3 regions of the Pseudarthrobacter sp. lyk4-40-TYG-27 genome follow, and region 2 is predicted to be linked to each of the others. Evidence: riboswitches for the same ligand, from Rfam matches in the RefSeq annotation. Region 2 holds a riboswitch; each other region holds the start of a gene.
What was found. Region 2 has a riboswitch for S-adenosylmethionine ahead of QRM96_RS16055 (DUF1737 domain-containing protein). Riboswitches for the same ligand answer to the same signal wherever they lie in the genome.
Positions count from the first base shown of each region.

Region 1: it holds a riboswitch for S-adenosylmethionine, as region 2 does, so the genes downstream of both, QRM96_RS17550 (cobalamin-independent methionine synthase II family protein) here and QRM96_RS16055 (DUF1737 domain-containing protein) in region 2, are expected to answer to the same signal.
Region 3: it holds a riboswitch for S-adenosylmethionine, as region 2 does, so the genes downstream of both, QRM96_RS13220 (aminotransferase class V-fold PLP-dependent enzyme) here and QRM96_RS16055 (DUF1737 domain-containing protein) in region 2, are expected to answer to the same signal.

Region 1 is NZ_JARVSH010000010.1:88,364-92,569, forward strand. It holds gene QRM96_RS17545 (M14 family zinc carboxypeptidase) at 186-1,241, opposite strand; SAM riboswitch class I at 1,463-1,567, shown strand; gene QRM96_RS17550 (cobalamin-independent methionine synthase II family protein) at 1,580-2,788, shown strand; gene QRM96_RS17555 (uracil-DNA glycosylase family protein) at 3,000-3,632, shown strand; gene QRM96_RS17560 (DUF3151 domain-containing protein) at 3,715-4,134, opposite strand; gene fbaA (class II fructose-bisphosphate aldolase) at 4,135-4,206, opposite strand, start outside.
Region 2 is NZ_JARVSH010000008.1:100,543-104,748, forward strand. It holds gene QRM96_RS16045 (O-succinylhomoserine sulfhydrylase) at 1-976, opposite strand, end outside; gene QRM96_RS16050 (rhodanese-like domain-containing protein) at 977-1,387, opposite strand; gene QRM96_RS16055 (DUF1737 domain-containing protein) at 1,384-1,647, opposite strand; SAM riboswitch class IV at 1,661-1,775, opposite strand; gene opgC (OpgC domain-containing protein) at 1,952-4,206, shown strand, end outside.
Region 3 is NZ_JARVSH010000006.1:308,074-312,279, forward strand. It holds gene rsgA (ribosome small subunit-dependent GTPase A) at 1-930, shown strand, start outside; gene hisN (histidinol-phosphatase) at 975-1,799, shown strand; SAM riboswitch class IV at 1,941-2,054, shown strand; gene QRM96_RS13220 (aminotransferase class V-fold PLP-dependent enzyme) at 2,092-3,510, shown strand; gene QRM96_RS13225 (class I SAM-dependent methyltransferase) at 3,603-4,206, shown strand, end outside.

The DNA.
Region 1 (4,206 bases), on a different contig from region 2:
GGAGCGGACCTGCGCAGCGCCGTTCATGAGAATGCCCCGAACAGACCGGCCATCGCCGGACCGCGGGGCGGCTCAGCGATGCAAGAGTTCCGGGGCTCTTACCACCCAAGTTTAGCGGATCAGGCACTTTGTCCACTCGATGGGCCCGCCGCGGCCCCGCAAGGGACTGCGGCGGGCCTGGTCCCTTACTCGTCCTCGGCTTCCCCGGCCGGCCGGGACGTCTGTTCGGCGAGAGTGTCCCAGAAGGAGGTGTCGGCGTCGGCAATGGAACCGTCCGCGATCGCCGCGGCGGTGGAGGTCAGGGTGGTGACCGTCTGCTTGATCAGGTAGCCGTTGCTCCGCTGCCCCAGCGCGTAGCCGTCCAAGTAGTGGTCCGACATGCCGCGCATCTCGAAAAGCAGGGTGGCAATGCCGTATTCCACGGAGATGCCGTTGCGGCTGATGGTCTCCGCACTGCCGCCCTGGTACTTGCCCAGGTGGCCCCAGCCGGTGGAGTCCACGTTGTTGAAAACCACGGCACCAAGCCGCTTGGATTTCTCGACAACGGCGGGATCGGCGTTCGGGGTGGTGGGGTACAGGATTGACCCGGACACCAGCTTGCCGTCGCGTTCAGCGCGGGTGCCCTGGTGGTGCAGGTCGATCATGTAATCGACGCGGTACTTGCGCATCACGTTGCTGTGCAGCGCCTGGGTCTCCGGCTGGACCTTGGCCACGTGGTCCCGGTTCAGGTCCACGCCCTCTGCGTTGTAACGCGTCAGGTGGCGGTCGCCTTTGGCGAGGTAGTCGTCCAAGGAAAAATTCACGTCCCCCATGGCGCCGTCGGCATTGAGCATGGGCACGATCAGGATATTGACGCCGTCCAGGATGCCGGACGACTTGCCCGTGCCCAGGTGCTTGACGAATTCCATGGCGCCCTCGGTGGTGAGCTGTTCGTTGCCATGCTGCTGGGTCAGGTAGAGGATGGTGGGCTTGGCCGGGTCAGAGATGTATTTGACCAGGTGGATATCGCGGCCCTTGACCGTCTGGCCGATCACTTCCAGCTCCATGGCCGGTTGCTTGGCGTCCTGGTCCTTCAGGAAGGAGACCATCTGACTGTACGTAGCCAGCTTGCTGGTGGTGATCTGGCCGTTGCCGCCGTAGTTCGGGCCTTCGCCAACTGCGTGGGCCATCGGGGCGGACCCGGCGAAGACGGCCAGCGCCAGCGCGCCGGATACGGCAAGGGTCCTCAAAGATTTCGTCACAGTGCGTTACCTCTTTCGAGTGCATCGGGTGCGTTCAGCCGCCATGTTCCCCATTACGGCCCGTGACAGACAGCCAACCAAGCTTGACGAAAGCTGTCAATAGACTGGACAAAACCTGGGAACGGGTTGGGCTATTGCCGGGGAGCGCCACCGCCCAACACTGATCCGCCGTATTCTGAACCGCATTTGCCCACGGGCGGTTCATGGATTTAGGTAAGAGTGGACCATCCGGAGCGGCTGAGAGACCTGGCTCAATGACGCCGCAGCAACCACGGTCCGGCAGGAAAGCTGCCGGCCGAAGGTGCTACTGCCAGGACCGATGGAAGGAAGATTCCAGCATGCCCCTCAACACCGACCATATTCGCGCCACCCACGCCGGGTCCCTGCCTCGCACCGATGAACTCATCGCAGCCAACACCGCAAAGGAATCCGACGGGATCACCCCGGCGTTCCTGGAGCTCCTGGAAGACTCCGTTGTGGGCGTGGTCCAGCGCCAGAAGGACCTGGGCATCGATATCCCCAACGACGGCGAGTACGGGCATACGATGTCCAACTCCGTGGACTACGGGGCCTGGTGGAACTACTCCTTCGCCCGGCTCGGCGGCCTGGAGCCGACCACCGTGGACCGGTGGGCTGAAGCCGAAGTCCGGCGGTCGTCCCCCGGAAACGTTGTCCTGACGTCCTTCCCCGACCGGCGGGACCGGCAGGCGTTCAATGAGGCGTACAGCGATCCCTCCTCCGGGATCTTGGCGCACCGGAAGAGCGTGTCCCAACCCAAGATCGCCGGGCCCCTGACATATACCGGCCATGACCTGGTGGCTTCGGACATCAAGAACCTGAAGACCGGGCTCGCCGCGGCAGGCCTCAGCGAAGGATTCGTGGCGTCCCTCTCCCCCGGTTCCTGCGCCCGCGTCGCCAATGAGTACTACAAGAACGATGAGGAGCTCGTCTACGCCTGCGCCGATGCGATGCGCGAGGAATACAAAGCCATCATCGACGCCGGCCTGACGGTCCAGCTCGACGATCCGTCCCTGGCCGAGAGCTGGGACCAGATCAACCCGGAGCCGTCCCTGGAGGACTACCTGAAGTTCATCCAGCTGCGCGTCGAGGCCACCAACTGGGCCTTGCGGGACCTTCCGCAGGAACAGGTCCGGCTGCACGTTTGCTGGGGCTCCTGGCATGGTCCGCACACTACGGACATCCCATTCGCCGACATCATCGGCTCAGTGCTGCAGGTCAACGCCGGCGCGTACTCCTTCGAGGCGGCCAATGTCCGCCACGAGCACGAATGGCGTGTCTGGGAGGACACCACCCTTCCTGAGGGCAAAGTGATCATTCCCGGCGTCGTCTCCCACGCCACCAATGTGGTGGAGCACCCGGACCTGGTGGCGGACCGGATTGTCCGCTTCGCCAAGCTGGTGGGACGCGAGAACGTCATCGCATCCACCGACTGCGGCCTGGGCGGCCGGGTGCATCCGCAGATCGCATTCGCCAAGCTGGAGGCTCTTGGCGAGGGCGCCCGCCGCGCCACCGTGCGCCTCTGGTAGTTATCCGCCCCTTCCGGGAATGACCGCCGGTCCACTGCGCCATGAATGAGGTGCGCTGGACCGGCGTTTCGTTTCTCCGGGCTTGGTAAACTGGCAAAGGCCGACCCGGAATCGGCCCACCCCAACTAACCACCGTTGATGAGCTGCGCCACCGTGCGCCCATTTTCGGCGGTGGACGCAACATCAATCCCCGCAGGAGAACCAGCCCTTCATGACCGCACTGGCCCCCGAAACATTCCACGAACAGCTCATGAGCCGCCGTTACGAGCCCAGCGTTGCCGCTGTCAACGAGCTGTGCGATTCCCTGCAGGAAGCGAAGCCCGGAACCGTGGTGCCCTACGTGGACCCCATGCACGATGTTGAGGAATGCCGCATCATCAGCCTGTACTCCAATATTGGCGAGATGGACCAGTCCGGTTTCATCACTGCCGGTGACCAGGACGCCGCGACCCGCATGCTGGGCATCCAGTGGAAGCTGGGCCTGCGCCCGGAATTCGTGATGCCCTGGAACGTCCACCCGTGGCACGTCCCGGGGGAGGCCAACGGAAAATTCACCCCGGACCAGGTGCAGGCAGGTTTGAAGCCGCTGCTGAAGTTCCTCGCCCTGGTCCCCCGCGCCTCCGTGATCGTGGCGCACGGCACGGAGGCAAACCGCCTGGCCAACCTGCTGCTGAAGACCGAAGTCCCGCTGCTGTGGCGCCGCGGCCTCAAGACCTACAAGGTCCGCTCCCTGAGTGGCCGCGCCTTCGCCGGTTCACCGGCCCGCCAGGAGGAGTTCCTCGCGGACATGCACACGGCGTACGCCGATGCCATGGCACGCACCGGCATCGCCCACCAGGCCTAGGGTTTCGACGCGGCTCAACCACCGACGACGGCAGGTCACCTTCGCTGGGAAGGTGACCTGCCGTCGTCGTAATTAGTCGTATCTAGCCCTCGATGGCTGCCTTCGCCGCGGGATCGGAGTCGTTCAGGAACTTCTCGATCCGCTCCGGCTCGTCCGCTTCCCCAATAGCCGACGAAGCCCTGCCCAGCGAGTAAAGCGCACGGAGGAACCCGCGGTTCGGCTCGTGCTCCCACGGGATGGGCCCGACGCCGCGCCAACCGTTGCGGCGCAGCGCGTCCAGTCCGCGGTGGTAGCCCACTCGGGCGTACGCGTAGGAGTCGATGGTCCGGCCCTCGGTCCACGCTTCCTCAGCCAGGATCGCCCACAACAGTGAGGACGTGGGGTGCTTTTCCACCAGGTCCAGGGCCTCGTGCCCGGCTTCCAGCTGCGCATTGACCTCGGTCTCGGCAGGCAGGAGCGTGGGCTCAGGTCCCATCAGGTTCTTGCGGAACTCATCCGACATCTAGAACGTCTTTCCGGCCGAACCGAGCTGCTTGGTGGCTTCCACCACGCGGGCCGCCAGGCCGGCTTCGGC
Region 2 (4,206 bases):
CGGAGCGGCCGCCCGAGGGCGCCAGCTCAAGGGTGAGGACCGTGCCGCCGGCGCTCATCTGCTTCGCCGCCAGCTCATACTGCGGGTGCGATGTCAGCAGCGGGTACTTCACCCAGCTCACGGCAGGCTGCTCCTCGAGCCATTCAGCGAGCCGCAGGGCGGTGGCCGAGGAGTGCCGGACGCGCAGGCTCATGGTTTCCAGGCCCTTGGTCAGGACCCAGGCGTTGAACGCCGAAAGCGCCGGACCTGTGTGGCGCATCAGCTGCTTCACCGGGCCGTCGATGAACTCCTTGGTGCCCAGGATGGCACCGCCCAGGACCCGGCCCTGCCCGTCGATGTGCTTGGTGCCGGAGTACACGATGACGTCCGCGCCCAGGTCCCCGCAGCGCTGCAGCAGGGGAGTGGCGAAGACATTGTCCGCAACTACCGTGGCGCCGGCGGCATGGGCCAGTTCGCTCACCGCGGCGATGTCCACGATTTCCTGCATCGGGTTGGACGGGGATTCGAAGAAGACGGCGGTGGTGGGCTTGGACAGGGCCTCGCGCCACTGGTCCAGGTCCGGGCCATCGACGAAGACCGTTTCCACTCCCCACCGCGGCAGGATCTCGTTCAGGATCACGAAGCATGACCCGAACAGTGAGCGGGCGGCCACCACGCGGTCACCGGCTGCAAGCAGCGCGCCCAGGGCCGTGAACACCGCGGACATGCCCGACGCCGTCGCGAAGCAGGCCTCGGTGCCTTCCAGCAGCCTGAGCCGTTCCTGGAAGGTGGCCACGGACGGGTTGCCGTAGCGCGAGTACACAAAGCGCTCGTCCTCGCCGGTGAAGGCGCGTTCGGCCGCGGCCGCGGATTCGTAAACGAACCCGGAATTCAGGAAGACGGCCTCTGAGGTTTCCTGGAAGTTGGTGCGGTCCAGCCCGCCGCGGACAGCCTGGGTGTCGGGGCTCCAGCCGGGGGCATCTTGATTGAAAGTCACTTAGTTCTTTCCGAGGTTGGTGGGCAGGCCGCGGTTCTTCCAGCCGTTGACGGTCCGTTCGCCGTAGCGGTCAGGTTCCCCCTCGAAGCCCTCCAGGACGTTGTAGGAAGTGAAGCCGGCCTGGGTGGCCGCCACGGCCGCGGCGATGGATCGCTGGCCCGAACGGCAAAGGAACACGAGCTCAGCGCCCGGGTCCTCAGGCGCCTGCTCCTTGAGGTCCTTCACGAAATCGGGGTTGGGGATGCCGCCGGGGAAGGTCCACTGGATGAAGAGCGGATCGTTGTCCGTTGCCTTGGTATCCGGAATGCCAATGTGGGCCCATTCGCCCTCGGTGCGGACGTCCACCAGGATGGCGCCCTGCTCCAGCTTGGCCCACGCTTCCTGCGGCGTCAGGTCTCCCGCGTAGCTCATGCGTGGCCCTCGCCGTCGAACTCGCCTTCCAGGTCGTCAACAGCCGTGGCCACCGCGGCGTCAGCCGACGCGATGGCGGCCGGGAGGACAACGGCCTGGGCCACGATGACGCTGCTGCCGTTGAAAGTGGCCGCCGGGCTGCCGTGCAGGACGTAACCGTCCGCAAGCGCAGCCGAGATCCGCTCACAGAAGGAGCGGTCGTCCGGGCCCGTAATCAGGCGGTAGGACAATTTTTCGTCAGGGGCGGGTGCGTCAGACACGACGGATCTCCTTCTTTCACGCTTGCAGCTCGAATCGGTCGATATGCCAAGTATTCACCTGAGGCACCCCGCCGCGAGAGGAGGGTTGCCGACCGGCCAGTCAGGGCTTAACACCGGTACTCATTACTCCCCAAAAACGTAACACCTGCGCCGCCAAGCCGCACGGCCGCCGTCGTCATGTTCCGTAATTGAGAGCCCGCGACCACCGCGTCACGGGAACGCGGCAGGGCGGCCGGGCCGATAAAGTTTCTACCGGGGGCGCCGCCCTGCCGTCACAGTGGGAGTACCGGGGGGTCTTGCCAGCATGCGAGCAGCAACATCGCACCACCAGGCCGGCCGTCGTCGTGCCCGTCACCGTTCCCCCGGGGCGTTCCTGGCCGCCGCCGTCGTCGTGCTCCTGGCGCTGCTGGCGCCCGCCGGTGCTGCGCAGGCGGCCTCCGCGGAACCGGACCAAGGCAAGCCGTGGCTGGGTGCCGTCCTTGAATGGGGCGAGGATACCGCCGCTGGATTCTCCGACCGGCTGGGTGCGAGCCCGGCCGTGTTTGGCCACGACATCGGCCTGCCGTTCCGCGACTCGGACCAGAACAACATCGAGGGGTTCCTGCAGCAGGCCTCGGCCAAGGGCGCCCACGCCATGCTCACCGTGAAGCCCACGGTGCCGCTGGACCAGATCGGCGCCTCCGAAGCGGAAGCCTTCGCCGGCAAGGTCCGCGACCTGGCCTCCGGGTTCAAGGGCCGGCTGTTGATCCGGTTTGCGCCGGACATGAACTCGAGCTGGGTGGCCTGGGGGCAGCAGCCGGCCGCCTACCGGGAGGCCTTCAAGGCGGTCGCGGCAGCGGTCAAAAAGGACGACGGCGGCCGGGCCGCCATGGTCTGGGCGCCGTACCTGGGCAAGGACTACCCCTTTGACCGGAGCAGGAATGCCCCGCAGCCTGGAAGTGACGGCTTCGCCCTCCTGGACACCAACGGCGACGGCGCCTGGAACGGCTCCGACGCCGCCTACGCCCCCTACTATCCGGGGGACGACGCCGTGGACTGGGTGGGCCTGACTGCCTACCATGACGACACTGCCGGCGCCGCTGCCGTTAACACCGTGCCGCGTGCCGGTGAACTCCAGGAGATGCTGACCGGCGCGGGCAGCGAGAACTTCTACAATGCCTACGCGGAGGTCCGCAGGAAGCCGCTACTGCTCCAGACGTCGGCGTTCTACAGCCCTGCCGCGGGCGGACCGCCGGAGGCGGATATCAAGACGGCCTGGTGGGACCAGGTGGTGGGTACCGCCACCTCGCCGGCTTTCGCCAGGACGGCGGCGGTGGTGTGGGACGAGCGCACCAGCACCCGGGATACCGGCGTGGCCAGCATCGACTGGCTGCTCACCGGAAATCCCGCCATCGCCAAAGCTGCGCTGGACCGGCTGAAGTCCTCTGCTGTGGTCACCGGGCCGGTCACCGATGTGGCCGCGGACGGATCGTATGTCCGGGCCAACACCCTGTCCGGGGCTGCGGTCTGGACCGTGGCCGTGGCGATGGCCATCCTCCTGGCGGCGCTGTGGCAGATTCCCCGCCGGGTCAACGCCGCCACCGCATGGAGCTACCAGGAGCCGGGAAACAGGGACTCGCGCGTGGATCTGCTGCGCGGGATGGCCATTGTCTTCGTGGTGGTCAACCACCTGGGCCTGGTCTCGCTGTTCCAGCTGCTCACCCAGGAGGCCGTGGGCTTCGTATCGGGTGCCGAACTCTTCGTGCTGTTCTCCGGCCTGGTGGTGGGCATGGTCTACGGGCCGAAGGCCAGGGAAGACTTCGGCAAGGTTGTGGACCTCACCTCCCGCCGGGCGGGGAAGCTCTATGTGACCGCGCTGTCGGTGCTGATCGGCGTCTTCCTCATCGCGCAGCTTCCGTTCTTCCACACCGACGCCTTGACCACGTTCGTGGACCAGGGGACCGGCGGGGCCGGGCATAACGGTGCCGGCCGGACGTACGACCTCTACGCCGGGATGTCGTCGCTGTTCCAGTTCCCGGTGCCGCCCCAGGTCCTGCCGGCCATCCTGCTGTTGCAGTTCGGGCCCTGGCAGTTCAACGTGATGGGCCTGTACGTGGTGCTGCTCCTGGCCAGCCCCTTGATCCTGGCCCTGTTGAACCGCGGAAAGGCCGTATGGGTCCTGGTGGTATCGCTGGCGGTGTACGCCGTGGGGGCCGGAACCAGGTTCCGGATTTTGCCGTCGCAGTTCGAGGACTCTTTTCCGCTGCTGGTGTGGCAGGTGCTGTTCGTGCTGGGGCTCGTGGTGGGATACCACCGGCGCAGCATTATCGCGTGGTTGTCGGCCCATGCCTGGGTGGTGGCCGCCTGTACTGTGGCTGCAGTCGCCCTGGCCTTCCTATCCTGGGGCAACCCCTACTTGGCCAACAACTACGACGTCCGGCTGGCGCTGATGCCGGACGCCACCTACCGGGCCATGTATGACGCCCTCTTTGGCCGGACCTACCTGGCTCCGGGCCGCCTGCTCAACGTCGTCTTGCTGGTGGTGGCGGCGTATGCGTTCCTCAGCGCCTACTGGAAACC
Region 3 (4,206 bases), on a different contig from region 2:
ATCGCTGCGCGGGCCCGCGAGCTTCGCCGCAATCCCGTGGTGGCCGGCGACTTCGTCTCCCTGGTGGGGGATGTCTCCGGAGCCCCGGACACGCTGGCCCGGCTGGTGAGAATTCAGGACCGCCGCACCCTGCTTCGCCGCAGTGCCGACGATACCGACCCCGTGGAGCGCGCCGTGGTGGCCAACGCGGACCAGCTGGTCATCGTCGTGGCGGCCGCCAACCCCGAGCCCCGCACAGGCTTCATTGACCGCGCCCTGGTGGCGGCCTACGACGCCGGGATCGCGCCGATCCTGCTGGTGACCAAGGCCGACGTCAAGGATCCCGCCGAGCTCCTCTCCAATTACACGCACCTGGACTTCCCCGTCATCATCAGCAAGACCGCCGACGCACAGGCCTCCGGGATCGACGCGCGGTCCGACGACGGCCTCTCCGCCCGGCTGGACAGCGCTGCGGTGGCCGCCCTCCGCGCACACCTCGACGGCACCGTCACCGTGATGCTGGGGCATTCCGGGGTGGGCAAATCCACTATGGTGAACGCACTCACGGGCGCCGAGCGCGCCACCGGCGGCGTCAACGCCGTCACCGGGCGCGGCCGGCACACGTCGTCGTCGGCACTGGCACTTCGGCTCGCGGACGCGCCGCCCGGCAGCTGGATCATCGACACCCCGGGGATCCGGTCCTTTGGCCTGGCGCACGTGGACCCGGACAGGATCCTGCGCTCGTTCCCGGATCTCTCCCCGGGCATCGAAAACTGCGAGCGGGGCTGCAAGCACACGGCAACGGCGGTCAACTGCGGGCTGGACGAGTGGGTGGACGGCGGACACGCCGGCCCTACCGGCGCCGCCCGCCTGGCGTCCCTGCGGCGGCTGCTCGGCGCCGATCCAAGGATGGAAGCACAGGAAACGAAGGAGCTTGGCAGCGTCAACTGACGCGTTCTCCCGGCAGAAACGCCCGCAGACGGTAGTTTGGAACCATGATCCAACCCGCTTCGAGTTACAACGATGACCTGCGCCTGGCCCACGTCCTGGCCGACTCCGTGGACGACCAGACGATGAGCCGGTTCAAGGCCCTGGACCTCCACGTCGAGACCAAGCCGGACCTGACGCCGGTCACCGACGCCGACAAGGCGGCCGAGGAGGCCATCCGAGGCCAACTCTCCCGCTCCCGGCCCCGCGATGCCGTTCTGGGTGAGGAATTCGGCAGCACCGGCCACGGCTCGCGGCGCTGGATCATCGATCCCATCGACGGGACCAAGAACTTCGTCCGCGGCGTCCCGGTCTGGGCCACGCTGATCGCCCTGGTGGACGAGGGCGAGCCGGTGGTGGGCGTCGTCAGCGCTCCGGCACTGGGCAAGCGCTGGTGGGCTGCCAAAGGCATGGGCGCGTACATGGGCAGGTCCCTGGCCGCCGCCACCCGGCTTCGGGTTTCCAACGTCTCAAACCTGGCCGACGCCTCCCTCTCCTATTCCAGCCTGGGCGGCTGGAAGGAACGCGGAAACCTTGACGACTTCCTCGGCCTGACGGAAGACGTGTGGCGGACCCGGGCGTACGGAGACTTCTGGTCCTACTGCATGGTGGCGGAAGGCTCGGTGGATATCGCCTGCGAACCCGAACTGAACCTGTACGACATGGCCGCCCTGGTACCGATCGTGGTGGAGGCCGGCGGCCGCTTCACGTCCCTCGAAGGCGAGGATGGCCCGTTCGGCGGCAATGCCCTGGCCACGAACTCGATCCTGCATTCAGAGGTGCTGCACCGGCTGAACCCGGACCTCGACGACCTGCTCCAGCAGTCGCCCTAGCGGCACAATAATCGAACAATACGACGCCGGACGCCTCCTTGAGGGGGCGTCCGCGGCCGTTTCTTCGGCAGGGCGTAACAAAAGCCTTAACAATTGCCGCGGCTTTAGTCCTGCCCATTCCATGTTCTACGCTTTTATCCAGGTCACGAGTGCCAGCGCAAAACCCCGGTTTGCTGGCCGGCAACCCTCCATTCGCGGTGGGGTGCCCCGGGTGACGACCAGGCCGGTCCGGAGCGGATACGGCAAGCGCGGATTCCACTGTGCCGGAGTCCTGTATCCAAGTGAGGTCTCTGTGACAACTGCCACCGTCTCCCCCCTTTCCGCCACCGCCAACGCCGCCGCGGCGGATCCGCGACAGGCCGTCGCCGGCCGGCCCCTCGCCGCGGTCACCGGCGCCGAGATCCAGGCGCCGCTGATCTCCGGCGGCCACGTCCGCTACGCAAACCTCGACTACGGCGCCTCCGCACCGGCGCTGTCAGTGGTGTCCGCGTACCTGAACGAGATCCTCCCGTACTACGCGAGTGTCCACCGGGGCGCCGGCTACGCATCCCAGATCAGCACCTCAGTGTACGAAAACGCACGCAACATTGTCCGCGACTTCGTGGGAGGGCGCCCCGGCGATTCGGTCGTCTTCACCCGCAACACCACCGACTCCCTGAACCTGCTGGCCGGCTGCCTGCCGCTGGCGGACGGCCGCCCCGCCGGAGATGTCCTTTACCTGGACATCGAACACCACGCCAACCTCCTGCCCTGGCAGGGCGTCCCGCACCGCAGCATTGTCGCCGCGGACACCATCAGCGGCACTTTGGAGGCAGTCCGCACCGAACTTGAGCAGGGCGGGGTCAGCCTGCTGGCCGTCACCGGCGCTTCCAACGTCACCGGCGAGATCCTCCCCATCCGGGCCTTGGCCGCGCTGGCGCACCAGTACGGCGCACGGATCGTGGTGGACGCCGCCCAGCTTGCGCCGCATCGCCGGGTGGACATCAGCACGGACGACGTCGACTACCTTGCGTTCTCCGGGCACAAGCTCTACGCGCCGTTCGGCGCAGGCGTCCTGGTGGGACGTGCTGACTGGCTGGACGCCGGTGTCCCGCACCTGGCCGGGGGCGGTGCCGTCAAGGAAGCAAGGCTCGACGGCGTCAGCTGGGCCACCGGCCCGGCCCGCCATGAGGGGGGATCGCCCAACGTCCTGGGAGCCGCCACGCTGGCCCGCGCCACCCAGGTGATCGCGGAACTGGACCAGGAACGCTGGCACGCCCACGAGTCCGCCATCCGCTCCTTCCTGGTGGAGGGCCTCCAGGGCATCGACGGCGTCACCGTCCACCAGATCTTCAAGGACACCAATCCGGAAACGGACACCATCGGCGTGGTCAATTTCTCGGTTGCAGGCTACGACGCCGGGCTGGTGGCCGCCTACCTCTCGGCGGAGCACGGCGTGGGCCTGCGGGACGGACGCTTCTGCGCCCACCCGCTGCTGAAACGCCTGGGCCTGCCCAACGGATCACTCCGGGCGAGCTTCGGCGTCGGATCCCGGCTGGAGGATGCCGAACGCCTTCTTGCCGGCATCCGCGCACTGCGCAGCAACGGACTGGGCTGGGACTACGTGGTTGACGCAGGCCGTTGGGTGCCCGCCAACGACTCCCGCACCTACCCGCACTGGGCACCCAACACCCCGGGCACGGCCGGCGCGGCCCCCTGTATCGACGACTAGGGCTCCTCCCGCTCCTGCTCCCCCACCACATGTCCAAAGGGGGTGCGGTAAATTCGAGGGGCATCAACAGTCGGAATTGAAGGAGTCCACGCGTGGTTCGGGGTGGCCCCAAGCTTGATCACGGGCGCCGGCGGGAACTTGGCGGCAGTTTCCGCGACGGCGGACGGCACTACCAGCGCGTCAGGCCGGGCTACCCCGCGGAGTCAGCCCGGTGGCTGGTCCCGGCGCAGGCCCGTGACGCACTCGATGTCGGGGCCGGTACCGGGAAGTTTACGGCCCTGCTGCTGGAGCTTGGCCTGGAGGTAACCGCCATCGACCCTTCCACGGACATGCTCGCCCAACTCTCGGCACACTGCCCTGCTGCCACGGCCATGGCGGGGACCGCGGAGGCGACGGGGCTGGCCGAAGCCTCCTTCGACGTCGTCACCGTGGCGCAGGCCTGGCACTGGTGCGACGCGCTGCCTGCAAGCACCGAACTTGCCCGCGTCCTGCGCCCGCACGGAACGCTCGGACTCATCTGGAACCAACTGGATACCTCGGTGCCGTGGGTGCACAGGCTCTCCAGGATCATGCACGCCGGCGATGTGTACCGCCCGGGCCACAAGCCGGTGGTGGGGCCCGAATTCACCGGGCTCGAAGGGCATGTCACACACTGGCAGGACAAGGTGACCACCACGGACCTGATGGAACTCACCA